DNA from 4 places in the Paenibacillus germinis genome. Region 4 is predicted to be linked to each of the others. Evidence: predicted binding sites of a transcription regulator. Region 4 holds the regulator's gene; each other region holds the start of a gene.
The links. Region 4 encodes Rex, which represses fermentation and respiration genes when NADH is low (regulators of the CRP and FNR family bind a similar motif). Its sites were predicted from a motif close to TTGTGAAATATTTCACAA; they were not measured.

Region 1 (7,977 bases), on a different contig from region 4:
AAGGTACAGTGAAAAATCACGTTTCGAATGTCATAGCTAAGTTAGGATTGCGTGACCGAACACAAGCTGCCGTATTCTCAGTTCGTCATCAAATAGAATTATAAGGCATGACTTTTGGCATAGAGTATGAGATTAATCATGCTTTAGCGATCAAACGTTCTGCCTTTTTCTTTGTGAATACATGACTTCTCACAGATTTGCTTACGTTTTGTTCTTGCTAAAATCAGAGTGTAAGAAAGACAAAACTAAAAAATATGATACGAGGAGTTATTAAAATGAAGAAAATAAAAATCACCTACTGGGTAATCACGATTTGTACGCTCATAGGATTCTTACTCAGTGCCGTCAATGAGCTTTTACAAACCCCAAAAACATTAGCAGAATCGACTCAGCTGTTGGGCTATCCTGCCTACTTTCTGACTATTCTTGGAGTAGCCAAACTCATAGGTATCATTGTTCTTCTTATTCCAAAATTCAACAGGCTAAAAGAATGGGCATATGCCGGCTTTACTATTGATTGTATTGCAGCATTTTGGTCAGAAAACGCTGTCGGAAATCCTATGGGAAGTATTAAGTCTGTCGTAGTCTTATTGTTTGTTCTGCTGTCCTACTACTTCCTAAGAAAAATGCAGAAAGGTATGGAATTAGCTTCTTGAGAATCTAGAGAACCTAATACGGAGGCGAAGGGAAAATGAATTTTAAAAAACCTAAATTATATGTGCTGCCCATTGCCCTATTCGTCTTTATTGGTTATTCCATTTACGCTTCCTTTCACAAAGATGGAGTAATAAAAGCTCAAGAGGTGTTAACTACAGTTAGTGAACAATCGAGCACCAATTACGATACCGCTATTTTTGCTGGAGGTTGCTTCTGGAGTATGGAGTCGCCCTTCGAAAAGCTTGATGGTGTCTTGCGTGTTGTAACCGGATATACAGGAGGACAAAAGGAAAATCCGACCTATGCCGAGGTGTCTACTGGAACTACAGGCCATCTAGAGTCGGTGGAAGTTCGCTTTAATCCGGATCAGATTACGTATGACCAGCTGCTTCAAGTTTACTGGCGAAACGTCGATCCTACGGATGCAGATGGTCAATTCGTTGATCGTGGCAACGAATATCGTTCCGTCGTATTTTACAATAGCAATGAACAGAAAGAGATGGCCGAAGCATCCAAAGAGGCATTAGGTTCATCGGGACAGTTTGATAAGCCGATTGTAACGAAGATTTTATCTGCATCAACGTTTTACAAAGCGGAGGAGGAACATCAGGACTATTTCAAAAAAAATCCAATCAGCTACAAGGTAAATGAACTCGGCTCTGGTCGGGCTGCATTTTTGAATAAAACTTGGGGTAAAGATCGGGTCGTGATTCCCGAAAAAATGAATGCATATAAAGATTTTAACAAAGAAGAAAAGTTGAAAACGTTGACTAAGCTCCAATACGACGTAACTCAGCATGATAAGGACGAGCAGCCGTTTCACAACGAGTATTGGGATAACAAAAAAGAAGGTATTTACGTGGATATTGTTTCGGGTGAGCCATTATTTAGCTCCAAAGACAAGTTTGATGCGGGTACGGGCTGGGCTAGCTTTACGAAACCGTTGGTGCCAGACCATATTATATTTAAAGAAAAACGTGACTTATTCTCGGTCGTTACCCAGGTCAGGAGCCGTTATGCCGATTCCTTTCTAGGCGATGTGTTCAACGACGGACCCGAGCCCACGGGACTGCGTTTCTGCATTAACTCTGCAGCTTTACAATTCATTCCGAGAAATGACCTTGAAGCAAGAGGATATGGCTTGTTTGTCAAGCAATTTAATTCCTAAGAGCTCAGCAAAACTCTCCGCAGGGATGTATGATTCACCTCTTCGGAACAATCAGGGTGATCGTCGTCCCTTTTTCTAATTCAGAATGAATAGCGATTTCACCGCCAATGCTCTTGGCTCTTTCCTCCATACTGAATAGCCCCACTCCTTTGGAGCCGCCAATGCGAATAAAACCTTTTCCCCGATCTTCGATGCGCACTTCAACGAATGAATCTTTATCATGAACGAACACCTTAGCTTCTGATACATCTGCATACTTGGCTACGTTGGTAAGAGCCTCCTGTATAACGCGGTATATGGTCGTTTCCTCCAAAGCTCCCAGTCGCTTACGCAAATTGCTTTCAAGTAAGACACGTATGCCGTAATGCCCCGTGTAATTTTCTATATAGGTTCGAATGGCCGGCACTACACCTAAATCATCCAGAACAGAAGGACGGATTTCCCACGCCAAATTGCGAACTTCCTCAATGATTCCGGAAACAACTTGCCTAAGCCCGACTATTTCAGACTGCTCACTTTCCCCAATGACTCTATCCATCTGTATCAACAGTGAGAACAGACTCTGCCCGATACCATCATGCAGCTCACGCGAAAATTTTCTTCGTTCTTCCTCCTGAATTTGCATGACTTGCGACATCATAAGCTGCAGCTCTTCTTCGACACGCTTTAATTGCGTCACTTCGTTACGAATCGCAAGATACTGGTAGGGTTTCCCTTGCTCATCCACGAATGGCACAATCGTCGTATCTACCCAGTAGAATCCACCACTTTTCGCTTTATTTTTGATCTCTCCGCGCCATACCTTGCCAGAGGTAATCGTTTGCCACAAGAGGGTCATAAATTCCTTCCGATGATAACCCGAGTTAATAATTCGGTGGTCTTGACCGAGAAGTTCAGCACGTGAATATTGGGAGATTTCGCAAAATTTATCGTTCACATATTGAATTTTCCCTTTATGATCCGTGACGGCAACAATGGAAGATTCATCTAGGGCAAACTTAACATTGGACAGCTGCTTGAGAGACTGTTTCAGATCAGCTTGAAACATGGAGTCCGTAATATAATCATCCATGCGGGCTATAAGCTCCGTTACATTTTCACCAATCACTTCTGGATACTCTTTATTTACATCCTTACTCAAAATTCAACAATCCTTTCTTCACCGCAAACTTGACCAACTCTGGTCTCGTTTTGAGCCCTAGCTTCTCCATCACGTTGCTCTTATGCGATTCAACTGTTTTTACGCTAATAATCAATTGTTCAGCTATTTCTTTATTGGAAAATCCTTTGGCAATCAGAGACAGAACTTCCTTTTCACGTTCAGAAAGGGATTCGTAAGGACCGATATTTTCTCCATGCTTCAATCGTTCTATATATTCACTCATCAGCCGTTTGGTTGCTGTAGGATACAGATAGGCGTTTCCTGATGCTACTGAGCGGATGGCAGTCAACAGCTCCTCATGCGGAGCACTTTTCAAAATATACCCTGAGGCGCCTGCGTGAATTGCTCTAAACAGGTACTCGTCATCGTCATGCATCGTCAGAACCAGCACCGCTAAATCCGGCATCAGGCGCTTCAATTCTGTTGTCGCTGTAAGTCCATCCATGCCATGGGGCATGTTTAAATCCATTAATACGACATCCGGCTTAAGCAATTCGGCTGCTTGAATGCCTTCTTTTCCATCGGCAGCCTCTCCGATAACTTCCATGCTATGCTTACCATTCAGCAGGCTCATTAATCCCGACCTGACTACGGCATGATCATCAACTACTAGAATTTTAAGCATACCCATCCTCCAATAAATCGATTAGAACTACCCTATCATCACTCATATTATATTAATAATAACAAATAAAATGAATTCCGGTAATGGAACTCATTTTACTATTTCCCCTGTATTGTCCTTCAGATACCAAGCCAGAGCAGGGAGACCTTCCTGAACGACAAGGAGCTCTGCCTGAGCATATCTGGGCTGTGTTCTTTTTCCGATGAACAGCAAGCCTTTTATCAACAGACTATCGGAATCCGTCAAAATTGGAAATACGGCTGCAGTCTGCAGCTGCTCGGCAAGTAGGACAGGACAATTACGTCGCACTTGATCGGAGTCAGGATGCGAGTCATCGAGCTTCACCCATCGGCCGAGACGCAGGACGGAACCAGCTAATCCTTGACCCGATTTAATCACCATTTGCCGATAGCGTTCATTTCTGCTGCCCGAAGCATATTTCCAACGTATGCGCTGGGCTTTGTCGTGCAATGGCGCCAGTGCGATAAAATCACTTGACGTTAGGCTTCGCAAACGCTCCAACTCTTCTATGATGGTTGCATCCCCATGAGCCATCTAGACCACCTCCATTTCCTCTTTGCACCAGAGCCGATTTATTTTAATTAACATTGTAGACGTTTCCACTCATCTTGTATGTCAGGGAAAACCCTGATTTCGCAATCAGGACATTGCGCTTATTCACCTGCAAATCACCTCAGAGTCGTCAGGAAAGTTAAGGATTAACTGTGATTTATCTCACACCAAATAGGGAGTTTCCCCTCTAAAGATCAGCAGAACCCCCGATAAACAAAACCATCTGAACCCGTTAAGATAGAGATAACAAAGAAACGTTGAGGAGTTGGTACAGATGGCTGTTAACGGTATTCTAGCCTTTTTTTCTGAAGAGAATTTCCATAAATTACAAAGCATTATGTATGTGAAGCATGCGGAGAAAGGTGATTATCTGTTTTGGGAAGGTGATGTCGCGGATAAATTGTACTACGTAATAAAAGGCGGAGTGCGCATCACCAAGCTGTCGGAAACGGGTAAAAGCTTCATCATATCGCTGCATCAGGCGGGTGATTTATTCGGTCAGATCGATCCCTTTCAGAACTCTGTACAAAGCTATAGTGCAGAAGTAACAGCTGATTGTGAGATTGGGGTCATTCAACGCAAAGACCTCGAAGTCTTACTTTGGCAGCATGGGGATTTGGCCATTGAGTTTATGAAATGGATGGGGCTTATGCACCGCATGACCGAAACGAAGTTCCGCGATTTAATGATGTACGGAAAACCAGGTGCCCTCTGTTCGTTACTTATCAGACTCAGTAATTCTTATGGCGTTCCAAACGGTGAGCATACGCTGATCAATTACAAGATCAATCATACAGAAATGGCCGATATGATTGGAGCTACTCGGGAAAGTGTCAATCGGATGTTGAGTGATATGAAAAAGGAAGATGCTCTTGAGATACAAAATGGCCAAATTGTGATTAAGGATTTAACCTATCTCCGCGATGTATGCCACTGCGAAAACTGCCCGAAAGAGATTTGCCGCATGTAGCATCCCGATTGAAATGGTCCAATTAACTATGAAAAGAATGATTCAAGGTCCGTTAGCACTTTCTCCGTTAAAGGAATTACGAGCTGTTCTTCCATCGTAAAGTGATCATTTAAGATTAAACAGGCCTGTATGAGATGCGCCGCAGCCTCAATCAGCTGTTTTTTGATGACAATTGGCGTTAAATCGATGATGGTTTCATGGAAGGTCTGGATAAATGAAATCGCCAGCTGATGATCCTTTTCCAGTACCCAAAAGGAGGGCGTTATCGATGGAGCCGATTGCCGGTGAAAATAATCAAGCAGAAATGGAAACAACTGCTGGTCCTCCCATTCGGCGTGGCGCTCCAGTGCCTCCACAAAATCAGCGGTTTGCTGCCTTAGCTGCTGCAAGACCTGAACGCCCTCAGCAGGATTATCCAGCAGACTCACTTCCTTAGCGCTATGTTCGAGAGCCTTTAGCTGCTGTCTTAATTGGCTATGCTCTTCCTTCAGACGATCCGTGGCAAAATCAAGTTCATCTGGGTTGGATGAGGCTATTCCTAACATGCAGGTTATTGAAAGTGGTGCCATATTCATCCCTCCAACATACGTCGTTTGCTTCTATTTCTAGTATAAATTCTTTGCAGATTATCGCTGTGAGAAACATCACATCTACGTTTTTAAGATTCTGCTATATTTTTGGAAAGTGCTTATTGGAAGAAATCATCACAGAAAAGGCAGAATGGGGACTGACGAAGATGAAGAAATTTAAATGGAGTATAGTCAAGAAAATGGTACTTGGCATCACGTTAGTATCCACCGTAACCTATGGGACAAGTGCTTTTTTTATTTTTACCCTGCAAGGTTTATTTAAAGATTACATGCCGGATTGGTTGTTCATCTGGATCACCCTTTCTTTGGGTATATTCTGGACAGGATTTCTAGGATGGATTGCGGCAAAATGGTTCATTAAACCCCTACTCCAGCTTACAGATGCAGCTAATGAAGCTTCCGCAGGGAATTTACAAATTACGATTACTCCAAGTAAATCAGATGATGAATTAAGAGAACTCAGCCTTTCTTTCTCGCTGATGATCGGAAACTTAAGAGAAATCATTGATGGAATTTCAGTCAACTTCATAGGGACCGATATGCATGTGGATGAATTGAGATCAGCGATTGGACATGCTGCAGCTCATGTGGAGCTGATAACAACGACGATTGAAGACATATCCCATGGAGCTGAACAGCAGTCGAAATCCTCGGAAGCCATGTTCATGTCCGTCGAACAAATCATGAGAACCACCGATGACATCAATAAAAAAGCCCATGATGCCCGGCATTTAACGACGCAAATGATTATTACCATTAAGGATAGTGCAAGAGTGATTCATTCTTTAGTTAATGGGATGCAAAGCCTTGCGATTTCTAATCAAGAATCCATACATACTGTTCGACGTTTGGAAAGCAATGCGAAGCAAATCAGCGAAATTTCAAGCGTTGTTGGTGAATTCGCCAACCAAACCCATTTATTAGCATTGAATGCTTCTATTGAGGCTGCAAGAGCCGGCGAACATGGCAAAGGCTTTGCCGTAGTGGCTGGTGAAGTGAAGAAGCTCGCCGAGCAAAGCTCGCAGGCCGTTCATGACATTAATCAGCTTATCGATCAAATTCAGTCTGAGGTCAAGAATGTCGTCTCGAAAATTACACAGCAATTCGAAATGGTCAATAAAGAAACCGCGAATGGGGAGACAACCGCTTCAGCGCTTCAAAGTATCGTTGGTGAAGCAAATCAGGTCGATCAGTTCGTGGATCATATTGCATCCATGGTCTCGAGCCAAGCGGATCAAGTACAGCTCACCTTAAACGAAGCTCGAGATGTCACCGACATTGCCTCCAAAATATCTGTAGGCGCGAAGGGCGTATTTGCTTCAACACAGGAACAGACGGCCGTGATGGAGCAAATCGCTGCATCCTCCGATGTATTGAGAGATCAATCCGCCAGTTTAAAGAAACAAATTGAAATCTTTAAAGTGAGATAAATCAGTCTCTGTCCTTGGATGAAAATAGCTTTCCTACATGCGCTGCTGTAGCATGTAGGAAGGCTTTTATCGTACGCTGGATCGAGCTTGGTCATCCATGAAATAACGGTTACGCCCTAAGCCTTAATGCAGAAACCTTCGCTTACTTATCCACGCTATCGAATCGAATGTTGCTAAAAAGAGGCCGCCTATTGATTCATTATGCTTCCTCACCACTGGTAGGCGTAACTTCAAAATTCGATTTTAGTGTCATTCAGCTTTTGTGAGGGTAGATGGACCATAGTGGTTAACAATGTTGCATTTTCTACAACAATTCACATGCCCAAAGGCTATTTTACAACTTAAAGTTGCATTTTCTACAACATTTCGAGCCCATTTCTTGCGAAACGGCTTTTATAGGACCAAATTGTTGTACATTATGCAACAACGAAGGGAAAGAGGCGAGATTTAGGCAGAAATTGTTGCACATTTTACAACATCATTCAACAGCGAATGTGGTTCTATTCATCCAGCAACCTCAACCCAGCATATATGACGATTGTTTCCGATTTAGGGCACCTCCATGAATGAATGAATCGACAGTATCAAAAAATACAACAATTTCAGGCTTCAAAGAAAGTCATTCTTGTATATTGAAAAACGCTTCGATCCCTTCGGGAGGCAGCGGTCGGCTTAACCAATATCCTTGTATCGAATCACAATGGAGGTCCTTGAGAAAAGCCAACTGATCTTCCGTTTCCACGCCCTCGGCTATCACTCGGAGCCCCAAACCGTGGGCCATATCAATCACGGCCTTGGCAAT
Region 2 (7,977 bases), on a different contig from region 4:
GGGCTATGCTTCGGCTATGGCATGGATCTTATTTGTTATCGTTATGGCCTTAACTGCATTGATTTTCATATCGTCGAAACGTTGGGTTCACTATCAAGGGAAATAAAGGAGGCAATAAAGGAATGAATCCTCTAACTATTAAAAAAATTAATCGAACGTTAGCTCATTTATGCCTAATTATTGCTTCATTCTTTTTCATTATCCCGTTTATTTGGCTGGTCTCAACGTCCTTGAAACCGCTCACGCAAATCTTTACATTTCCCCCAGAATGGATTCCGCATCCCTTTCAGTGGAGCAACTATTCCCGTGCTGTAGAGTATATTGCTTTCTGGACATATCTAAAAAATACAGCAGTTATTACTATAGTTAGTACAATTGGTGTGATCATCTCCTGTCCATTGGTTGCCTATAGCTTTGCCAAGTTGGAGTGGCGCGGTCGCGGCGTGTTGTTCTTCGTTACCCTCGCTGTTATGATGATTCCCGGTCAAGTCACCATGATTCCCCTTTTTCTTTTGTTTACTAAATTAGGTTGGGTTGGAACAGCTCTTCCGCTCATTATCCCCCAATTTTTTGGAGTACCGTTTTACATCTTCTTATTAAGGCAGTTTTTTCTTGGGCTGCCCGATGCCCTTCGCGAAGCAGCACGCATAGACGGCGCTAGTGAGTTCCGCATTTATCTACAAATCATGTTCCCGTTAGCCAAGTCCGCCGTTTTAGCTGTGGCACTGTTTCAATTTATGGGAAGTTGGACCGATTTCATTGGTCCCTTGCTCTATTTAACCAATGAACCTACCTATACGGTCTCACTCGGATTGCAGCAATTCCAAAGTCAAAAAGGTTCTGAATGGGGCCTATTAATGGCCGTGTCCACCTTGATGACATTACCCGTTATTATCCTGTTCTTTTTTCTCCAGAAAACGTTTATTAGCGGAATTACCTTTAGCGGTATAAAAGGTTGAAAAGAGAAAGTTTATGTGAATAAATTAGAACAGCTATGGCTTCGCCTTTTTATAAGGCGAAGCCATTAGCCATTTTAGGGTCTAGACTAATCTTTTTACTCAAGCTGTGTGCGTTGTTCCCATGCATAACTATGGAGAAAATATGGATACTATGGTTAAAGGTGATATGTATGGAATTACCGAATTCAGTTGATCTTTTTGAAGAATCATTAAAAAGCCTGATCCATAATTGCTCGGATCTTATCGTCAAACATGCTAATGATGGCCTTAATCTCATTTATTTCTGTAATTTAGTTGACTCAAATCTTGTTAACAATCAACTACTCAGCTCACTACAGCAAACCCGGCTAGAACCATTCTCGATGGAGGGACTTGCTCAATCAATCCCTATTGGCCAGACTGACCTTACTTGTGAAATGGAGCAAGTCATTATCTTGCTGCTGCGCGGTTGGACAGTGGTATATAAAGTTGGACAAACAGACGCCATACTGGTCAATACATCTAAGCAACCAAAACGATCTCCATCCATAACCGAAATCGAAACGAATGTGATCGGGCCTCAGATCGGGTTCACCGAATCGTTGGAAACGAATCTGGGTATCGTTCGCAGCATTATTGCTCATGAAAACCTGTGTAATGAATCATTTGAAATTGGTGAAATAACGAGAACTCAGGTGCAACTGCTTTACTTGAAAGATGTCGCAGAGGAGCAGACCGTCAATACGCTGCGTCAGCGGATTTCGGAACTGGAAATAGACGGTGTCATCGGGAGCACCCTTCTGGTTCAGCTTATTGAAGATAATTCTTTGTCGATTTTTCCTCAAATGATCATAACCGAACGACCCGATCGTGTCAGCTTTAGCTTATTGGAGGGTAAAGTCGTTCTGCTTGTCAATGGCAGCAATTTTGCAATTGTAGGACCGAGTACATTCCTTGATTTTTTCAAATCACCGGAAGATCATTACCTGCATTGGAATATAGCGATGTTCATTAGAGGATTGAGGTTCTTGGCTATCTTCATCTCAATCCTTTTGACTCCTGCGTATGTTGCAGCATTAACGTTTCATTATGAGATCATTCCTCCTAGTCTGCTTGTTCCGCTATCCCAGTCGCGTTCCAAAGTGCCGTTTCCACCTTTATTTGAATCGTTATTTCTAGAAATTACGATTGAACTTCTACGTGAAGCCGGGGCTAGACTACCAACCAAGGTTGGACAAACGATGGGTATCGTGGGAGGTATTGTTATCGGACAAGCGGCGGTTCAGGCCGGATTTACGAGCAACATCTTAATTATGATTGTCGCCTTGGCTGCTCTGTCTTCGTTTACAACACCCATATACTTAATGGGCATTAGTATCCGATTTGTTCGCTTTCCGATGATTATTGCTGCTGGAATTTGGGGTGGGATCGGCATTGTGTTCACGATCTGTTTATTACTCATGCATCTCTTACGTCTAACGAGTCTTGGACATCCGTATATGCATCCGATCTTTCCTCCGCGATGGAGGGACATGGTAGATACGGTTATTCGACTTCCTTTTCCACTTCTCTCCGCTCGTTCTACCTTTACACGCACGCCGAATAAGCAAAGGTTCAATAAGAATAAAGCGAAGCAGAAGAAAGACATCGACGAGTAGACGGGTGATGACAAAAATGGAGATTTCGGATAAACCGAGGAAAGGTTTAATGTTTCAAGCTTTCCTACTTGTTTTTGTAATCAGTAAAGCCCAATTGGGGGTGGGTGTGCTCGGATTCCAGCGAGTTATCTTTAAATCAGCGGGTCATGATGCTTGGATTTCGGTCATTGTGGCCGGTTTGGCCGCACATCTTTCCGTTTGGTTGATGATTCGCACGCTAGCGCATTATGATTCTGCTGACTTGTTTGGTATTCATTATGCACTATTCGGAAAATGGATAGGACGGATGCTTAGCCTCCTGTTTATGACCTATTTCGCGTTCTACGTCTTGACGATCTCACGCACGTATATTGAAACTGTTCAGTCCTGGATATTTCCCGATTTCCCAACATGGCTCCTCATGCTGCTTCTCATTACGCTAATTGCATATGGTCTGACTGGCGGAATTCGAGTGATTATTGGCATGTGCCTGTTTGGTTTTGTTTGTTGGATCATGACCACGCTATTTTTTTATGCGGCGATCAAGCATGCCCAGTGGAGTTTTTTGCTTCCGATCATGGAAGCATCTCCTTCCCAGTTGTTACAAGGAGCGAGTAAAATGCCGCTAACGCTTGCGGGGTTCGAGGTCATTTTCTTTCTGTACCCGTTCATTCGAGATCAACAAAACGCTAATCGTTACGCTCAAATAGGTGTTCTTCTTAGCAACCTGTTTTATTTGTTACTCATGGTCATTTCTATCGTTTATTATAGTCAAAATCAGATGCCAAAAACGATTTGGGCTACTTTTAGTTTTCTGAAAATCATCCGCTTTCCGTTTCTGGAACGATTCGAATACATTGCGATTCCGATCTGGATGCTTATCCTAGTATGCAATCTAATGTTATTTACATGGGTCATCCTACGTGGAATGAAGCGTGTTTTTCAGCAAAATCAAAAGCGGACGTTAGCCGTATTCTGTATCATTCTTTTCGCATGCTCCTTTCTATTCCAAAAACACGGACAAATATATAAGATGAACTCTATCTTGAATTCCGTATCGACCTATGTGATCTTTCTTTATCCACCCCTTCTTTTTCTGTTGGTGAAAACCGTACATGCCTTTAAAAAAAGAACCGTTCAACGCTAGGATTACTCTCGGGGAGTGAAATGCGTGAGAAGACCGTTTTGTCTATCTCTATTGCTCGGCACAGTCGTTTTGTTCTCGGGATGTGTCAAACCATTCATTTTGGAGAATTTGGCACTCGGCATTATTATCGGATATGACTCTCTTGAGAAAGAACGCATTCTTACAACATCGGTCTTGCAAAAAATCGATCCGAGCGCCAGAGAAAAGACGCAGGTCGTAGCCAGCACGGCATATACCAGTAAAGGTTCGCGCATTTCTTCGAATCGAGAGCTTAGCAAATACTTGGTTGGAGGACAAGTGCGGGTCGTCATGTACGGCAAAAAGCTTGCCTCCAAAGGGATCATCGATCTGGTTGATACCCTGTCCCGTGACCCAACGCTCGGCGATATGATTTACCTTTGTGTTAGCGATGAGGAAGCTTCGCATATTCTAACGCATCGCTATCGGGAAATATCGAATATTGGCATGTATCTCTATGAAAACTTAAGACAAAACTCGGAGAGAGAGGAGCTTCCTTCCCCGACGCTCCAAGATTTTCTTCGTGATTATTACAGTGAAGGCAAAGATCCAGTGGTGCCTTTGTTGAAACGAAAGGGCAATGAAGTTTATATCAAAGGACTGGCATTGTTTCATGATGACCGCATGGTTCATGAAGCTTCGCCGCGGCAAGGATTTCTGCTCAAAGTACTACTCAATACGAAGAAGGAGGGGAATTTCGAACTCGTAGCAGACGCCGAACTTTTAGCGAAGTACATGAAACATCCAGATAAAGAGGTTAAAATTGTGTTCGACACTGTGAAAAGCAGCAGTAAAATTAAGCTTCTTGACACGAAAGTACCAGAATTTATAGTGTCGGTGTCGATACACGGTGATCTTCAAGAAATTTCGGCTCCTTATTCCTTTGATAAGCCCGAGTCTATACCTGCATTAGAGAAAGAAATTGGAAAAAAACTGAAGGAGGAAATAGAAACATTCATCGCGAGTCTGCAATCGAATGAATCTGATGCCGTGGGGTTCGGGGAGGTTTATCGGAGTAAAGTAAGAGACTCAAAGCTAACGAAAGCAAAGTGGCACCCCATGTTCAGAGATGCAAAAATCAACGTTCGTGTAAATTTCACATTGAGACATACCGGTGCTATTGAGTGAAAATGAAGGATCATAAAGCAAAAAGCTGCCATTGGCTTAGTCCAGGGCAGCTTTTGCTTTGTCAGTAGATAAGAAAGTATAAATTATATACTTTTGCTTCGCATCTAACTGTCAATGTTCAATGTACGTAGGTGTGATCTATTTCACATACCGGCATGGTTTTTCGAAATATAATGAAATCAGAAAAGAAAAAAGGAGATGGTTCAAATGATGAAGTGGTTAAGGGGAAATCGTTACGCGGCGATGATGTTGACGATTATTCGTTTGTACGTTGGTTGGGAGTGGATGACAGCGGGATGGCATAAAATCGCCGGAGCAAAGCCATTTGACGCAGCGGGTTATCTGAAAGGAGCAATTGCGAAACCAGTCCTTGAATCGGGAACTACGGATATGGTTTACGCGAATTACGTGGCTTTCTTGAAAAGCTTTGCCCTCCCTAATGTGGGCGTCTTCAATGTTATGGTTCCTTGGGGGGAATTGCTAGTTGGTTTGGGTCTGATACTAGGCGCACTGACGACTACAGCCATATTCTTTGGATTATTAATGAACTTTATGTATATGTTCGCCGGAACGGTTAGCAGCAACCCATGGTTAATGCTTCTTGGATTCTTTATCATCGCCGCAGGCGCTAACGCAGGCAAGTTCGGCGTTGACCATCTGATCCTTCCGTATCTTCACAAATGGTTTGATAAACTAATCGAAAGATTCCATTTGAAACCAAAGTATAAATAAGTGGGCACAGTGGAGCGGGTAATTTACAAAGGATGTTCATATATTCAAAAAGAACCTACTCTTTGACTCAGTTCGCTGAAGAAGAGTAGGTGTTTTTTTCTCACTACAAAACGGGATAGAGGGAGTGTGATGGTGATGCTTACAGGCATCATTTTGGCTGGTGGAGCAAACCGTCGAATGAATGGGGAACTGAAAGCATTACTTCCTTTTGGTGGACAGCCTCTCATTGTTCGCCAAGTGGATCGGATGAGGATATTGTGTGATGAAATCATTGTTGTAACGAACGATCCCAAGTCGTATCTTCCTATTTTGGACCGTTCGGTACGGATTATTACGGATTTTCACACCGGCTATGGACCGCTTGGGGGCATGCATGCTGGATTGTCGTTAGCTAAGCATTCATCGGTATGGGTTGTTGGTTGTGATATGCCTTTTATTTCTTACAAAGCTGCCGAACTTTTGTGGAACAGAAAGCGGGAAGGCATTGAGGCTGTAGTTCCTCTTGTATCGGGCAATTTAGTTCCCCTGCATGGGATTTATGATCGAGAATGCAAGACTAAGATTCTTCCTCTGCTCAAAAAAGGTGAAACTCGGGTTTCTGCTTTACTGGGACATATTTTCTGGAGTGAGTTAGGGGACGAATATTTGCAAAAGAATGGTGTCGATCTGAAATTCATTTCGAGCATCAAGACCATGGAAGATTATGAGGCTTTCAAACACACCGTGAAGACGGGGATGTAAGGAATTGTACCCTTTTCATATACGGAATGTGACATAAATCATAGTGGCCTCGGCAGAATGCTCCTAGAATTAGGATAGCTAGATTTTAAGTTGGAGGTGGGTCTGATATGAGTATTAGAAAGTTAAGCAATGAGCAGCCCGAACAAATAAGAATAAACAAGGCGGATCAAGAACCCGTATTGAAAGGCACATTTGCATCGGTCATGCTGCTTGGGGCTTTTTTAGCCATAACCTGGGTCGCTGTATTTCTATTATTTCTGTACAGACAGTAGTTCAGTAATTCATTTCACGATTAGAAAAGGGTGGTTTAAGCCATGCATATTCATAAACTGGAGAAAATTTGGCTAGCAATTGGCATTAGTATGCTGTTCGTATTCCTTGGCATATTGGGTGTTTCTGCGTTTGCCATGGGGGTAAAACCGCCAAGTGAGCATCATCATCGGATTGATCCCGCGAAAGTAGCAGAGACAGCACCCTTTGACAAACTAGGATTATATAAGACCGGAGAAAAAGAATACGAAGCGGTGATGACTGCTTTTACATTCGGATATGCCCCAGACAAGATGGAAGTGCCTGTTGGTGCAACGATTAAGTTCGTAGTAACGAGCCAGGATGTCGTCCACGGATTCGAAATTCCAGGAACGAACGTAAATATGATGATTGTTCCAGGCGAAATTAGCCAAGTGACGCATACGTTTACGAAACCAGGCGAGTACCTAATTTTGTGCAACGAATATTGCGGTGGAGCGCATGAATATATGAAAACGACGATTATCGTGAAATGACGGGAAGAAGCACAGAAGGGTGGAAGTCTGCATGAAGAAAGGACAATTGGAATTGTTTGAAAATAAATTCGATCTCAAAGACGGGAAGTTGGTCGTTGCACACATCATCGTGGCATTCCTTGCACTGCTCATCGGAGGGATCGCGGGGCTGCTGCAAACGCTGGTGAAGAGCGGGACGGTTAAGCTACCATACGGAATCGGTTATTATGAACTGCTTACTGCGCATGGCGTGTTGATGGCGATCGTATTTACGACCTATTTTATTATAGGCTTTCTATACTCTGGCATTTCATACACGTTAGGCGGAAAGCTGCTTCCGATTGTTAACCGTATGGGATGGCTGGGATTTGCTTTAATGACGGTGGGAACAGCCCTCGGGGTAGTGATGGTTTTGACAGGAAAAGCGAGCGTACTGTATACGTTCTACGCACCTATGAAGGCTTCTCCCTACTTTTACATCGGATTAGCCCTATTGGTGGTAGGAAGCTGGATTAGCGGGTGGGGCATCTTCTATCAACTGAAGTATTGGAAAAAGACGCATCATGGCAAGATCTCTCCGTTGTTTGCGTTTATGGCGGTTATCACGTTCCTTATGTGGCAAATTGCTACCATCGGGGTTGCTGCCGAGGTGCTGATTCAGCTCATTCCATGGTCTTTCGGATGGGTGGAAACGATTAATGTGATGCTCAGCCGTACTCTGTTCTGGTACTTCGGCCATCCGCTCGTGTATTTCTGGTTGATGCCTGCGTATATGTGCTGGTATGTGATTATTCCGAAAATTATCGGAGGCAAAATCTACAGCGACGCGCTCGCCAGATTGTCCTTTGTCCTCCTTCTGCTATTTTCCATTC
Region 3 (7,977 bases), on a different contig from region 4:
GAAAGATCAATAAGGCCATTATAGCAGTCTCCAAAGATGGAACTTATGAAGCTCTCTATACGAAGTGGTTCGGAAGTAAACCAGAAAAAATGCCTAAAGAGCTTAAACACGACATGGAAAAGGATATTGAACACGAATCATAAGGAAAGAAAAGTCGACTAGTAAATAGTCGACTTTTTCGCCTTACTGATTATTCTGTCACGTCGGCTGCCCTTGGTACCCACAGAATCATAAAAACAAGTGAAAATAGAACAAATATCGGTGGAGCATATTGGATTAATAAGTTTTCCATAGTTTTAATCACCCTTCTTTATAAATTTACCTTGTACATAATCAGCATCAAAAAGAAATAGACGCATTAGCAGGAACAGAGATGGGATTAAAATAACAAGCCCTGCAATAAAGGCGATGACTAGCGCAGTTCCCATTGCTTGATTCGTAAAGTTTTCGTGAATGGAGATGTATGGAAATAAAATATACGGTAAATGGGCTTTACCATAACCAAAGAAAGCAAAAGCAAATTGCAAAAGTACCAATATGAAGGATAGACCTAGCTTTATTTTTTTCCAAAGCAAGTAGACGGCAACTAAAAAACAGAGAAATGATGCTCCGAACATCCATCCAAGGTTAAGCATGTTGCGGAAATGTTCTGGGTTTTGCTGGTTTATAGCGAAAAAGACAAGCAGACTTGCAAGAATAGTAGGTCCGCTCCAGAAAAGAGCATAGCCTCGTAAAATTCCAAAAGCGAGATAGTCTTTTGCTCTGTAGGCGTAGAAGGAAAGGAACATGGACGAAATATAGAGGACGCTGACTAGCGATAGCAATATGACCGACCACGTATAAGGACTCCCAAGTAACTTACTCCAATCTAGCAAAATCATGCCGTTCTGTTCGACGATGATTCCACCCTCAGAAATGGTCAGTACCGTAGAAAGGGTTGCAGGGATGAGCAAGCCAGTTGCTCCATAGAGCAGCATGTACCATTTGTTATCCTTGGAACCATAGTTGCTGAAAGCGTAGTAGGCTCCTCTTATGGCTAGCAATATGATAGCTACACTGCCTGGTACAAGTAACGCAGTCCCATAATAACGTGCTGTTTCTGGGAAGAATCCAACCATACCGATGTAGAAGAAAACTAAGAATACATTGGTAACTTCCCAGACAGGAGATAAATATCTTTCAATGATCTTATGAATGATATGCTTTTTCATCGTAATAACCGAATAGTAGCTGAAGAAACCCGCACCAAAGTCAATGGACGCCACAATTAGATATCCATATAAAAAGATCCACAAAACAGTTATTCCAACAAGTTCTAGACTCATTCTTTGGTCCTCCCCCCGAAAATACCAAGTGCAATCAGTTCATCTGCAACATCGTTTTTTCTAAAAAGTTTGGATAATACTTTTACCGCAGTCAGTGCTAAAACCATATAAAGTAAACAGAACAGCAGTAACATGGTGTCCACGTCTTGTGAAGATGTAGCGGCATCTGCTACCTTCATATATCCACGCAGAATCCATGGTTGGCGACCAACCTCCGCGTAAAACCATCCACATTGGATGCCTAGCATGGAAAGCGGACCACATACAACGATAATCGCTAGAAGCCATCTCGGATAAGGTTTACGGGATTTTTGGCGTGCGTACCACATATGACAAATGGCAACGAAAATCACAAACATGCCTATAGCAACCATGGCGTCAAAGAAATAATGCACGTATAGAGGAGGACGGAGATCTTTCGGAATATCATTCAGCCCTTTTACCTCAGTTCCTGGAGTTCCACCTGCCAAAATACTTAGTGCATACGGAATTTTCAACGCATATTTAACCTCATTATTTTCAGTCAAAATACCGCCAAGAACGAGCGGTGCATTCGTAGTCGTTTCAAAGTGCCACTCGGCTGCGGCAAGCTTTTCAGGTTGATTATGAGCTAGAAATTTGGCTGATAGATCACCGATCATTGCCGTAGTTATGGCGAACACGAGCCCAGCAGTAATTGTCAGCTTTAAAGCTTTTTTTGCGTATAAAGTATCCCCCTTTTTCCTGAGAAGGGAGTAAGCCGCTATAGCAGCCAAGATGAATGCGCTGGTCATGTAGGCAGAGGAAAGCACATGTGCTACTTTGGTAGGCATTGATGGATTAAACATAGCTAGAATCGGCTGTACATTCGTAATCAAGCCATCTTTTAGAGTGAAGCCTTGCGGCGTATTCATGAATGCATTCACAGTTGTAATAAAAAATGCTGAGGCAGAGGAGCCAATGACAACAGGAACGAGTAGAAAGAGATGATGCATAGGTTTTAAACGTTCCCATGTATATAAATAAATGCCTAAAAAGATAGCCTCGATGAAAAAGGCGAATGTTTCTAGAAATAACGGAAGCGCAATGGCTTGCCCAGCAATCTCCATGAACTTCGGCCACAACAGACTGAGTTGAAGCCCGATAGCAGTACCTGTAACCACCCCAATAGCAACGGTGATAACGAAACCCCGAGCCCATCTTCGTGCGAGCAACGCATAATAGGGATCTTTACGTTTAATGCTGGCTAACTCAGCCAACATAATCATGACCGGAACGCCAACGCCGATGGTAGCGAAAATGATATGAAATGCCAGTGTGGTCTCAGTGAGTAGACGGCTATAAAATACGGGATCGTAGATAGGCATATGGACTCATCTCCTTAGTAGTTTTCATAGGTTCAAAAAAACTTGCGGATAAAAGAAAGTAACATGACAAAAGCAACAATGAACATCAGGTACATCAATCGTTTTTCATGGTTTCGAGATTGGTTCAAGTGGTATCACCTTCTGTTTTCAATTTGATTTGTTATATATTTCTATCTTACGCCATGTATGTGATTTATTTCACATAATATGTGAATACGGTTTGAACAAAGTATTACAACTTTATTAACGTTAGCAGTATGTATATGAATACCTGGTGAAACATTTGACGGGCGCAAAGTTATCAGATTGATTCCAAGAAGGAATAGGGAAAACAAGAGTTCAATAAACAGAGAAGGCTGCCGAGTGATTGGCAGCCTAGTTAAGCTATAGTTATCCTTTACTATGAATTTATAAGTTTGGATTGGACCTTGTACTGCTGCCTCATCATCTTCAACTTTTGTTCTATATAAGTTATCGCCTCTGGCGGTTCAATAATCCTGGCAGCTTCTCCAACTCCCCAAATCATCTCCGCATAAAACGACACCTTGTTCACGGGGATCATCATACGGATCTCACCACTTCCATCCTCATAGTGTTCAATGAACTCATTAAACCAGCCGTTCTCCTCTAAGGACCGAACGCCCATTGGTGTCAGGGTGGCGATTAGTTCCTGTTTCTCCGATGCATTCAGCTCGTCGACATTCCAATCGAAGATGGATTTCTTGTCGACCTCATCCAAGCAGGCGAGCAAATCATTCAAACTGACGGAGCGTACTCGATCCGCACGGAAGAGGCGATATCCTTTGCGCTCGAAGCAGTAGGCCGGACAATACCAGTAGCCCTGACTAGCATAAAGACCGATCGGCTGAATGTCTCTTCTCTCGGCTCCCTTGCCCGTGTCATACTCGATGGTCACTACGCTTCGGACCATTATGGCCTGCATCAAGGTGCGAAGGCACTTAGCGGACATGGACCGCAGCGGGTTCCAAATCACCACTTTGTTCTTCAGCCGGTTGATTTGTTCTTTGATATCGGGAGGAAGGTAATGGTAGAACTTGTGAAGCGCCGAGGAAGCCCCTTCATCAAAAGGTAGGGAACCGAAATACTGCAGCGATTGGCAGGCGAAAAACATAGCAACCGCTTCGCTTTCCGTGAATGTAATCGGCGGGAGCAACCGCTCCTGCAGAAGCCTATAGCCTCCCCCTCGCCCCTGTACGGAATAAATAGGGATACCCAATTCGCTCAGTTCCTGCAAATCGCGGGTTATCGTGCGCTTGGATAATCCTAATTCATCGGCAAGCTCCGGAACGGTAAATGATTTCCTGGCATTGACGATCATGATGAGCTGGATCAGCCGCTGTGATTTTAACATAGCACTCCTCCTCGCATTTTTTTAATTATACCATTTAAACAAGCCAGGATCTGTCATGTTTGAATGGTATAGTCATATATGTAATCAACTTAACAACGAAGGAATGGTGATTAGGCTATGAAAGAGATTAATACTTTCGTAAATCTTTACAACTCCGTTTGGAACGAATCTGACGCGAAGCGGCGCAGAGAAATCATCGCAGAGCTGTGGTCGGAAGACGCAACCCATTGCACTCATTCGCTTGAAGCGCATGGACACGAAGCCATCGAGGACCGGGTACTCAAGGCGTACGAAAAGTTCGTAGTAACGGGAGGATACGTATTTAAAACCATAGGGGTTGCAGATGAGCATCACAAAGCCGTAAGGTACAGCTGGGCGATGGTCCCCCGGGATGGCGGCATGGCTGTGGCTGCCGGAACCGTCTTCATGCTGCTTGACGATGATGGCCGGATCCGTTTCGACTATCAATTCACCGATGTGCTGCAAGCATCCTGATTCGTCGAGCATATTGTCTGGTCATTCGAGCAAACTGCACCATCATTCCAACCTTGAGGAGGGATATCGTGAGAAGTTATCATGGAAATCTGGGAGAGGGCCTTGCCGGCCTTTCGGTTAAGGAACACGACATACCGGTTCCGGGTCCAGGAGAAGTGCTAATTCGGGTTAGGGCCTGTTCGCTTAATTATCGAGAAATTTCAATTCTATTTCATGGCAGGTATCCCCTGCCAGTCCGGCCGGACTTTATTCCAGCTTCAGACGGGGCTGGCGAAATTGTAGAGGTAGGTGAAGGTGTCACCCGGGTCAAACCGGGGGAACGAGTCATGGCCTCCATCTTTCCACAGTGGATTGACGGTCCGTTCAGCTGGGAGTATTCAGCGCAGCTCGGCGGCTCTCTAGACGGGATGCTTACTGAATATGCGGTTCTGAGCCAAGAGGCTGTTGTCCATATTCCCGATCATCTTTCTTTCGAGGAAGCCGCAGCCTTACCGTGCGCCGCCGTTACCGCATGGAATGCCCTCACTAGCGGGCAGTCGCTGCAGGCCGGACATACCGTACTCACGCTCGGATCAGGCAGTGTCTCTCTATTCGCGCTGCAGCTCGCCAAGCTGAGCGGTGCCCGAGTTATTGCAACCACTTCGAGCGATGAAAAGGCAGACCGGTTGAAGGCCCTCGGGGCGGATGAAGTCATTAACTACACGACAGTGCCCGAATGGCATATCGCAGTGCGTGAGCTGACTGGAGGCCGAGGCGTCGATCGTGTTGTAGAGGTTGGCGGAACGAGTACCCTCGAAAAGTCGATTAAATCAATCGCCTTTGAAGGTCAAATCAGTCAGGTCGGATGGCTCACACAAGAAGGCGCGACGATTGACCTCAAAGCTATTGCTTATAACGTCTTTACCCTCCGGGGGATCGCCGTTGGCAGTCGTGCTCAATTCTATACGATGAACCGCGCCATTGCGGCCCACCAGATGAAGCCTGTCATCGACCGTGTGTTTTCTTTCGACGAAGCCAAGGAGGCGTTCAGCTACTTCAAGGAGGCTTCGAAATTTGGTAAAGTTATTATTCGCCTTCCATAAAGCGGAGCCCTTTCTTTTCCTTTTGGGAAGAGACAAGGGCTCTATTGGGCTCAAGGTGAGGCTGAGTTCGAATGAAATACTGTGCAACATTTCGGTAGCATTGGCAATGCCCGAATTGAAGGAGATAGGAGGAGGATAACGGATTTTTTAAAAAAGTGATTGACCAATCAATAACTGAATGTTATATTGTTTTCAGGTTAGTAATTGATCAATCACAAAATTAAAAATGAGGTGATTCTTTTGGAAAAAGCGATAGTAGTAGGAGCAACGGGAGGCACGGGGGCTTCAGTTGCGGAAGAGCTGGTCAAGCGAGGAATTCGGACGGTAGCATTCGGGCGATCTCGTCAGAAACTGGAGGATCTTAGGGCTAGGCTGGGTCATCCTGAGCATCTGACGATTGCCGTAGGTGATGCTTTCCGTCCGGATGACATCGTCTCCGCTTCGGAAGGTGCGGACGTCTTGTTCCATTGTGCGAATGTGCCATATCACGAGATGGTAAGCAAGCTGATTCCGCTTGGTGAATCGGTGATGGAGGCTGCTAACCGGCTGAGTATAAAAATAGTCGCAATCGACGGTATCTATCCTTATGGAAGAAGTCAGATGACTCGGGCGACGGAGGAGCATCCGAAGCAGCCGCATACAAAGAAGGGCAAGATCAGGCTCGCTTACGAGAAGATGCTGTTCGATTGGCGGTGGAGCCGAGCTAAGGTCATGATCGTCCGCTTGCCGGATTATTACGGCCCCACGGCGAATGAGGCTTCTTATCTGGGCTCTACACTCGAAGCGATCGCGGCTGGCAAGATGGCATTTTTCATAGGCAATATGCGTGTCCCCCGCGAGTTCGTTTACTTACCGGACGCGGCGTTCATGATCACGGAGCTCGCCGGCAGGGATGATGCATATGGGCAGAACTGGCATATACCTGGGGCAGGCTTGATCTCGGGCAGGGAGATCGTGCAAATAGCCCAGGAGGCGAGCGGTAGCGCCAAATCGGTCATTCCGCTAGGGAGAGTCGGGCTGTCTTTGCTCGGTATGGCTGTGCCTGTAATGAAGGAGGTCGTGGAGATGCTCTATTTGACCGAAGAGCCGCTTGTCTTGAGCGCGGACAAATACGAGCGGTTGATCGGACAGGCACGGGCGACTGCCTTCGAGAAGGGAATCATGGCTACGATTCACGCGCTGCAGAGAAGAAATGGCTCTCTTTTTACAACAAATAGTAAGTAATCAATCACTAACATGCTTAAAGTAAATTGAATATGAACCATTTGATCATTTATACACATTCAAGAAAAAGCAGCTTCAATAACGCGATTCTGGACACGGTGACGGAAAGCTATCTGCAAGGGGATGGGGTTGTCGTTCGGGATTTATACGGCAGGCCAAGAGCGAAGGAGATTCTGAATTCAACAGAAATTCGAGAAGGATCATACTTTACAAGTTGAACTAATGAATACCATAGTTCAATAAAAAAGGGTTGCCACATGGCAGCCTTCTTTCCAGTTTACGGGCATGGTTGGAGAGGCTATATTTTTTCATGCATAGTGTATTGAAATTTTCCCAGTCTCTTACTTAATATCTTATAAGAAATTCTAGAAATCACAGAAATTTATCCGATTTTGGGATGCTATTATAAAAATATAAATAAAGTTGAGGTGATGAAATGCAAACGAAATTGGCAGCGGACGCCATCCCCCTCCCTCCCAAGTGGAAGTCTTTGATAAGAACGATACGAACGTATAAAGTGATGTATGCTCTTTTATTCCCGGCATTGTTATATTTTGCAATTTTCAAGTACATTCCTATGGCGGGAATCGTTATTGCTTTTAAAAACTACAATTTGGCTTTGGGACTATGGGATAGCCCGTGGGTGGGATTGAAAAATTTTAAAGATTTTATTAACGGGGTATATTTCTGGGATATTATGAGAAATACGATTATCATATCGCTGTACAAGCTATTGTTCGGCTTCTCCGCACCCATCGTACTTGCTCTGCTTCTCAATGAAGTTTATGTCCATTGGTTTAAGAAAATCGTGCAAACAATTACTTATTTGCCCCATTTTCTCTCTTGGGTCATTGTTTATGGAATAATGGTGGCATTATTAGCCCCAGGAGATGGCCTTTTTAATATGCTTCTGAAGGGAAATGGTTTCCAACCGATCTCCTTTCTGACGGAACCTGCCTGGGGCAGACTGCTGATCATCTTATCTGAAATATGGAAGGATATTGGATGGGGAGCGATATTGTACCTTGCAGCATTAGCGGGAATCGATCCGAGCTTATATGAAGCGGCCCGAATCGATGGCGCATCCAAGTGGAGACAGCTATGGCATGTAACATTACCCGGCATTCGAGGAG
Region 4 (7,977 bases):
AGAAGCATCAACCAACGATTGCCATTATGGGTGATAATAATAAAGTTGCGCAGCTTCTCAAAGAAGAAGAGCATTCCACCATCCTTTAAGAGGGATCACTTCCATGCATGAAATCGGCTCTGTTTACAAAGAATGAGGATAAGCTTTCGAAGCAAAGGTGGGATGCCAAATGTTTAAGCATTTATTTTCCACAATGAACGAGGTTTTGGAAGAAATCCAAAAAGAATATCCGAATAGTGACGTGGAAAAAAAGGCGGAGCTCGACGAACAATTGCAGGTGTTGAAAACGATGAGCGATGAGTTCATCGAAGCGTGGCTGCTTTTTGAGGAGAAATTGGGAAAGTTTTATGGGGCCGTACCGATGAGTACCCAAACCCTTCATGATGAGCTGATGGATCTAGATGTGTCGGGAAAGCAGACGGATGAATTCATGCGGGGCCAGGGATATTACAAGCTTTATATGTACGATCAAGCGATCAAAGAATTCCAAGTGCTGATTCAAAGGCAGCCGGATTTCTTGCTAGCTAGGGTATATTTAGCGATGGGTCATTTGCGCAAAGGGGAGTTTGGAGAAGCGTATCAACACTTCAAGTTCCTTTTGCCCTTGACCGACAATACCAAGATGAAGGCCATTTCCTACAACGCAATGGGCTGCATTCAAGTGCAAAATCAGAATATGGAAAAAGCCTTTGAATATTTTCAAAAAGCGTATCACACTGATCCTTCTTGCATGGAGCCGCTGATCAATTTGGACGAATCCTAAAACGGAAGCGGCTAACTGGGTATTCCCTTTTCCTAATAAGATTTGGTATGCTAGGAGAAGTGCAGGACGAAAGGGTTGAAGATACACGTCATGAAATTTGCAGTTTTGGATTTTGAAACGACAGGAAGTCAGCCTGCGGATGAAATTATTCAGGTTGGACTCGTCATTATAGATCAATTTCAAATTACTCACAGGTATACTTCTCTGGTCAAACCAGGGGTAAGTATACCTTCTTCGATTACAACACTTACAGGGATTACGGAAGACATGGTTGTTGATGCTCCCCCACTTGACCAAGTCATGGCGGATATGTTTCCGCTGTTGTTTGATTGTGTACTTGTGGCGCACCATGCGGCTTTTGATTTATCCTTTTTGCAAAAAGGACTCACGAAAACAGGATACCCGCCTTTCACAGGACGTGTGCTGGATACGATGGATTTGCTGCGCATCCTATTTCCATCGATTTCGAGTCTTCAACTCAGCATGGTAGCCGGTTTGTTTGGTATTGATCATGAAAGGCCACACCAGGCGGATAGTGATGCGGAAGTAACGGCAGCCATATGGATAATTTGTTTGGAACGCTTGCTTGGGTTGCCACTTCTAACGATTCAACGTTTGCAGCATATTTTCGAAAACGGCAACAGCGATTTAGGCTGGTTCCTCGATGAAATATGCATCTACAAAGAGTCTATCACCAGTGTGGATATGGATACGAATCGATATTTCAGGCAATTTACGCTGGGTGTCACCGATTGGGGTGATGAGGAAGATACGCGCAAAGACTCCGATGCGGATGGTTTAGGTTCTTCTTTTACAGAGTTCCATCAAGGTTTGAAAACAGCCTTACGAGAAAAATTCGAGATCTTTGAAGACCGCGAATCCCAAGAGCAGATGATCCGGGAAGTTGAAAAGTCACTCGAGCAGGATCAGCATTTGATGATTGAAGCGGGAACCGGGACAGGGAAGTCACTAGGGTATTTAATACCATCTATTTATTATGGCATCAAGTATGAGAAGAAAGTGATCGTCTCTACGCATACGATTAACTTGCAAGAACAACTCCGTGAGCGGGATATTCCTCTCTTGAAGGAGATTTTCCCTATCCCATTCAAAGCTGCTGTACTCAAAGGCAGAAGTCATTACTTATGCTTGCGTAAATTTGAGACAAAGCTAACAACACGTGATTACGAGAATGGCAAGGAAGATCCGATCACGGCAGCGCAAATGGTTGTATGGCTGAGTGAGACGGAGCATGGAGATGAAGAGGAGCTGCATTTTGGAAATAAGGGTGCTCAATTCTGGTATTCGGTTGCAAGTGACACTGATTCTTGTTTGAATCGCATGTGTCCTTGGTACAAGAAGTGCTTCTATCATCGCGCTCGGAATGACGCCAATACGGCCGATGTGATCATTACGAACCATTCCCTCCTTTTCACGGATATGAAGGCTGAGAACCGTCTTCTACCGTCTTACAAGCACCTTGTCATTGATGAGGCTCATCACTTCGAAGAAGTGGCCAGTAAACATCTTGGTATTGAGCTGCATTCTTCCGCATTTTATCATTCGTTGCTATGGCTTTATAAAGATAATCGAAGCGGCCAATTACCGATGCTGCGGTTTCGATTGCAGAAATCGGATGAGCAGCCGGAACGCGCGGCTGCTTGGAGTCAAACCATTGACGGGCTCTTTCCCAAAATTGTGCAAATCAAAGAGGATTGGGATCGGCTCAGCGAAGCGCTCTATGAACTGTTATCTTCTAGGAGCGATCCTTCGCAGTCTGAAAACTCACAGTACGTACTGCGGATGAAGCCCGAAACGCTTCCACCCGAGTGGCGAGAGCTTCTGATCATGGAAGACAATATTTATTTGAATGCGAATGATTTACTCCGCACGCTGGATAAATTGTTAAATGAAGTGAAGGACATGCAGGAAGTTTTCGGGGTCCAAGGTTTAGTCACCGATTTGAATGGCACGGTAAAGGAATTGTACAACCATCGAGATGCCCTGCACTTTTTTATGAAAATGGCCGATGAGGGTTATGTGTATTGGATGGAAGCGGGCACCTATGCCAAATCAAAGTCGCTGCAGCTTGTTTCGGTGCCAACGGATGTAAGTGGTCTGCTGCAGCAGCATTTCTTTGAGACTAAAGACAGTATTATCCTGACCTCCGCGACGTTGTCTGTTAATAAATCTTTTCAATATTCAGCGGATCAATTAGGGTTAGTTATCCCTGAGGATGAAGAATCGGGCAAGCTGAAAACCGTTCAATTGCCGTCTCCATTTAATTATAGAGAACAAGCTCTCGTCGTCATTCCTCGGAACTTCCCAACAATCAAAGGTGCCGGTGATCCTGTTTTTATCAACGCACTTATTGAGTCGCTTAGTGATGTTGCGCGAATTACCAAAGGACGTATGTTGATTTTGTGCACTTCGAATCGTATGCTTAAGCAAATTTATGCTGGTATGAAGGATCTCTTGAAGCCACATGGAATTACCGTGCTCGGGCAGGGGGTTGATAGCGGCAATCGGAGTAAACTGACCCGGATGTTCCAAGATAACAAAATGTGCGTTCTACTGGGCACCAGCTCGTTCTGGGAGGGTGTCGATATTCCAGGAGATGCGCTAAGCTGTCTTGCGATTATACGACTGCCGTTTCAACCGCCAAATCATCCTCTTGTCGAGGCGAAATGTGAAAATATAAAAAAACGCAATGAGAATCCATTTATGAAATTTTCTGTGCCACAGGCTGTCATTCGATTTAAGCAGGGCTTTGGGCGACTTGTCAGACGTGCATCCGATAAAGGCATCGTTATCATCTATGATACTCGTGTCATTGATACGTATTATGGCAAGCACTTCCTTTATTCATTGCCTGGTCCGAAGATAGAACATATGACGACCGAGCAAATGTTACCTAGGATTGAAGAGTGGATGGGGGAGGCGTAAAGTTGAAAACACAAAAAATATCGGAAGCCGTCGTTCGGAGGCTGCCCATTTATTTACGCTTTCTGAATGAACTTGCAATGAAAAATGTTTCGACGGTATCTTCGCAGGATTTGGGTCAAAAACTCGATCTGAATCCGGCACAGATTCGCAAGGATTTGGCTTATTTCGGGGAATTCGGCAAAAAGGGAATCGGTTACGATATTGCTTATCTAATTGAGAAGATTAGACAGATCCTGAAGTTGGATCGCCATATTCAAGTTGCTCTTGTTGGAGCGGGTAACCTAGGCCGTGCTTTATGCAATTATAATACTTACTTACGGAATGATATGAAAATTGTCGCTGTTTTTGATGCAATGCCAAGCAAAGCAGGGGAATCGATCAACAATCTCATTGTTCAACCGATGCATGAGATGAAGAGTGTTTTATCTGAATTAGGCGTTCGCATCGGCATCATTACGGTTCCAGCGAACGAAGCTCAAAATGTAGCCAATCAATTCGTAGACTGCGGGATTGAAGCGATATTGAATTTTGCTCCGGTCATTATTAAGGTTCCTCCCGAAGTTCGAGTGCATCATGCGGATTTTACAACCGAATTGCAAAGTTTAGCTTATTATTTGGAATAGAAAAAGGCATGACCCGATTTGCTTGGGTCGTGCCTTTATTTTTAGAAAATGAGTCTGAACAAAACGAAGTAGATCGAGAATGCGAGAGCGATGCTGATTGGAATCGTAATAACCCAAGTGATCAACATGCGTCCAACCGTGCCCCATTGAACTTCATGGAAACGCATGACACTGCCTGTTCCGATAATCGCGGAGGAAATAACATGTGTTGTTGACAATGGTTTACCAATATGAGTTGAGAATTGAATAACAAGTGCTGACGTTAAGTCCGATGCAAAGCCGTTAATCGGTTCGATTTTAACAATCTTTCCTGAAACGGTTTTAATAATTCGCCATCCACCGATGGACGTTCCCAGTCCCATAGCCAAAGCTGCGGAGATTTTCACCCAAAGCGGTACTTCCAGATCCGTTTGAACACCGGCCGCTACTAATCCGAAAACGATAATCCCCATTGCTTTTTGTGCATCGTTTCCACCATGGGAGTATGAAAGTAATCCCGCGGATAAAATTTGCAAGGTACGGAATATGCGATTTAGCTTCGATCTAGATGTGTTGCCTGACCATAATACGATGTATTTGATCAAAATCATAATTAGGTAACCTAGGGCGAAAGCAATAATGGGCGATAGTACCAAAATGATAATAATTTGAGTAAAACCATTCCAATTCACCGAATGGACCCCAGCGCCAGCGATAACAGCTCCAGCTAGCGAACCAAGGAGTGTATGCGAAGAAGATGAGGGAATCGCCAGATACCAGGTCAACAAGTTCCAAATGATAGCCGCAAGTAAGGTAGCAATGACGATTTCAACACCGTTTTCAATTTTGGCTGGGTTCGCTATACTTCCTCCAACGGTTTTGGCCACCTTAGAGGAAACCATGGCTCCGACAAAGTTGAGTGTGGCGGCCATTGCGATGGCTACACGCGGGCTTAATGCACGTGTGGAAATGGAAGTTGCAATCGCATTAGCCGTATCGTGAAATCCATTAATGAAATCAAAAAGTAAGGCAAGCACAACGATAACGATTAAATAAGTTAACATGATTTCCTCCTAAGAGTTTTCCATTTGGAAAACTTTCTTCGTAAACATGGACACGAAAGTGCCTTATGAATAACGAAGTACAACGCTATCAAGGATATTGGCTACATCTTCACAAGCATCTGTTGTTTCTTCCAAACGCTCATAAATTTCTTTTAATTTAAAATCTTCGTACAGGTCTTTACGTGTGATGAAAATTTGGCGAATCCCTTCGCGCATCAAACGGTCTCCGTCATTCTCGAGGGAATTAATAGCAACCGTATGCTCAGGAATTTGCATGTATTTTTTCTTCGCTAGAAGCTTGAACGCATCCAGCATATGCTGGCAAGAATCTACAATGACAGCAGAAAACTCTTTCATATAAGAATCTGTATGGGACACAGAAAGATAGTCGAAACGAGCAATTGTAGCTTCAATACCGTCTGTTACATCATCCACTTTGGAGGCTAGAACCATAATATCTTCACGATCAATCGGTGTAATAAATACTTTGTTTAAACCTTTAAAAATTTCGTGAGTAATGGAATCGCCTGCATGCTCTAAATCGTTAATCGCTTTTACATACTCAATTGGCGGTTTATCACCCATCATGGCTGTGCGAAATAGTTGAGCAGTTTGCAATGCGTTTTCTGCAGCACGGATGAGAAGCTGCAAGAAATCGACTTCGTTCTTTTTCGTGAATAACGTTGTCATATAATCCTCCTATATTTTACTATATGTACTAGTTTTTGATCGAATATTTATGATAAACAGACCAAATGGTAGAAAAAACTCACAAAGTTAAAAGTATCATAACAATTGCATTGAAAGCAACGAAAATTCCGTGACATTTAACAATTTCTTAACATCATTTGGCTTCCTTGATTTTACAAGCCCGAAGATGTAAAGTTTATAAAGCAATGTCTTTAATAGAATGAGCATAGAGAGGGATTTTTAGTATGAAAAAAACATTAATTATGAACGGTCTTTTTATTTCAAATAATGAAGCGAAATCGTCTATAAAAGGCTGTATGGTTATAGAGGGCAGCCAGATTACATACATCGGTGAGGAAATACCTGAACCTCGAGAAAATTATGACGAAGTCATTGACGGTACGAACAAGCTTTATATGCCTGGTCTTGTGAATACCCATGGTCACGCAGCGATGTCACTTTTACGCGGATACGGTGACGATCTTGCTCTCCAAATTTGGTTAGAAGAGAAAATGTGGCCAATGGAAGCTAAATTCAGCGCCCAAGATGTGAAGTGGGGGACGCAGTTATCTATTCTAGAAATGATTAAAGGCGGTACGACGACTTTTGTAGATATGTATGACCATATGAACGAAGTTGCTAAGGCCGTTGAAGAGTCAGGTATGCGCGGTGTGCTGACCCGAGGAATTATTGGTCTTTGTCCACCGGACGTACAAGCTGCTAAATTGAAGGAAGCCACCGAGTTCGCAAAAAACTGGCATGGCGGTGCGAATGGAAGAATCACGACCATGATGTCCCCACATGCTCCCTATACATGTCCACCAGACTATATAGAGCGGATTGTTCAAGTAGCTCATGATTTAAACCTGCCCATTCATACCCACATGTCGGAGACAAGTCGTGAAGTTCAAGGAAATGTTGATCAATACGGTTTGAGACCCGTTGCACACCTAAAAAAGCATGGCGTGTTCAGCAGACCGACGCTCATCGCGCATGGTGTTCATCTCACAGATGAAGAAATCAGTATCCTTAAGCAATATGATGTTCGTATTTCCCACAACCCAGGAAGCAATCTGAAGCTTGCTAGCGGTGTTGCACGAGTTCCTGAACTACTTCGTGCAGGCGTGAAGGTTTCGCTTGGAACGGATGGAGCGGCCTCCAATAATAACTTGGATATGTTCGAAGAAATGAGACTCGCCGCGTTGATTCACAAAGGTGTTTCTGGCGATCCTCTAGCTGTGCCGGCTGCAGAAGCGCTTCTAATGGGAACAAAAATGGGTGCAGAATCAATATGGTTAGACAATGTAGGCCTACTGCAGGCTGGCATGAAGGCAGACTTTATCGCACTGGATATCGACCAACCTCATTTCCTTCCGAAGACGGACTTCGTTTCCCATATTGTTTACTCTGCCTGTGCAAAAGATGTAGTTGATGTGTGTGTAGACGGAAATTGGATTGTCCGCAAGGGTGAATGTTTAACACTGGATGAAGAAAAAATTAAGCGTGAGTTTGAACAATGCTTTGATAAGCTCATTGGCTAAGTGATTCCTTGTAAGTTCGTCTGGGGAGGTGAGCGGCGTTCATGAATGCGAAGCGAACAAGGATCATAGCATTCGGTGTATTTATTATTTTGACTCTTGGTGTAGTGCTTAGTCGCTTTTATTTAAATGTTCAGAATGAGCACTGGGATGATAAGCGCAAAGCGGTAGAAACAGCTTATGAGAAAAGTATTATGACGAAAGCAACCAAGGTGGATTTCTTCTATGGAGATGAACCGCTTCAAATCGTTTATGGTGAAGACAAGCTGGGGCAAGGCGTTATCGTTTGGGTTTCAGACAAAGGGATACACGCTGAGATGACTGCAGAATCGTTCTCCGAAGCGCAAGTCCGGGAAACCGTGCTTAAAAAAGCT

Region 1: a site for Rex is predicted at 5,788-5,805, ahead of GC102_RS29065 (hemerythrin domain-containing protein). Genes of this name have one in related genera too.
Region 2: a site for Rex is predicted at 5,000-5,017, ahead of GC102_RS29105 (DoxX family membrane protein). Genes of this name have one in related genera too.
Region 3: a site for Rex is predicted at 2,858-2,875, ahead of GC102_RS33975 (cytochrome ubiquinol oxidase subunit I). Genes of this name have one in related genera too.

The regions. Positions count from the first base shown of each region.
Region 1 covers NZ_WHOC01000156.1:10,178-18,154, forward strand. Annotated here, with positions in the region: gene GC102_RS29030 (response regulator) at 1-104, shown strand, start outside; gene GC102_RS29035 (DoxX family protein) at 276-656, shown strand; gene msrA (peptide-methionine (S)-S-oxide reductase MsrA) at 692-1,825, shown strand; gene GC102_RS29045 (PAS domain-containing sensor histidine kinase) at 1,860-2,966, opposite strand; gene GC102_RS29050 (response regulator transcription factor) at 2,959-3,612, opposite strand; gene GC102_RS29055 (GAF domain-containing protein) at 3,703-4,167, opposite strand; gene GC102_RS29060 (Crp/Fnr family transcriptional regulator) at 4,460-5,155, shown strand; gene GC102_RS29065 (hemerythrin domain-containing protein) at 5,182-5,724, opposite strand; gene GC102_RS29070 (methyl-accepting chemotaxis protein) at 5,892-7,175, shown strand; gene GC102_RS29075 (bifunctional diguanylate cyclase/phosphodiesterase) at 7,795-7,977, opposite strand, start outside.
Region 2 covers NZ_WHOC01000156.1:21,303-29,279, reverse strand. Annotated here, with positions in the region: gene GC102_RS29130 (carbohydrate ABC transporter permease) at 1-106, shown strand, start outside; gene GC102_RS29125 (carbohydrate ABC transporter permease) at 123-959, shown strand; gene GC102_RS29120 (spore germination protein) at 1,130-2,596, shown strand; gene GC102_RS29115 (GerAB/ArcD/ProY family transporter) at 2,604-3,722, shown strand; gene GC102_RS29110 (Ger(x)C family spore germination protein) at 3,747-4,868, shown strand; gene GC102_RS29105 (DoxX family membrane protein) at 5,076-5,600, shown strand; gene mobA (molybdenum cofactor guanylyltransferase) at 5,736-6,341, shown strand; gene GC102_RS29095 (cytochrome c oxidase subunit 2A) at 6,449-6,613, shown strand; gene GC102_RS29090 (cytochrome c oxidase subunit II) at 6,656-7,126, shown strand; gene GC102_RS29085 (b(o/a)3-type cytochrome-c oxidase subunit 1) at 7,158-7,977, shown strand, end outside.
Region 3 covers NZ_WHOC01000176.1:13,344-21,320, reverse strand. Annotated here, with positions in the region: gene GC102_RS33985 (transporter substrate-binding domain-containing protein) at 1-143, shown strand, start outside; gene GC102_RS40915 (cytochrome bd oxidase small subunit CydS family protein) at 191-292, opposite strand; gene GC102_RS33980 (cytochrome d ubiquinol oxidase subunit II) at 297-1,325, opposite strand; gene GC102_RS33975 (cytochrome ubiquinol oxidase subunit I) at 1,322-2,671, opposite strand; gene GC102_RS33970 (helix-turn-helix transcriptional regulator) at 3,072-4,043, opposite strand; gene GC102_RS33965 (nuclear transport factor 2 family protein) at 4,161-4,538, shown strand; gene GC102_RS33960 (zinc-dependent alcohol dehydrogenase family protein) at 4,607-5,620, shown strand; gene GC102_RS33955 (NAD-dependent epimerase/dehydratase family protein) at 5,861-6,844, shown strand; gene GC102_RS33950 (NAD(P)H-dependent oxidoreductase) at 6,877-7,062, shown strand; gene GC102_RS33945 (ABC transporter permease) at 7,281-7,977, shown strand, end outside.
Region 4 covers NZ_WHOC01000149.1:8,022-15,998, reverse strand. Annotated here, with positions in the region: gene panD (aspartate 1-decarboxylase) at 1-89, shown strand, start outside; gene GC102_RS27340 (tetratricopeptide repeat protein) at 170-763, shown strand; gene GC102_RS27335 (ATP-dependent DNA helicase DinG, 3'-5' exoribonuclease type) at 854-3,709, shown strand; gene GC102_RS27330 (redox-sensing transcriptional repressor Rex) at 3,712-4,332, shown strand; gene GC102_RS27325 (inorganic phosphate transporter) at 4,374-5,375, opposite strand; gene GC102_RS27320 (DUF47 domain-containing protein) at 5,439-6,065, opposite strand; gene GC102_RS27315 (amidohydrolase) at 6,311-7,606, shown strand; gene GC102_RS27310 (cell wall elongation regulator TseB-like domain-containing protein) at 7,648-7,977, shown strand, end outside.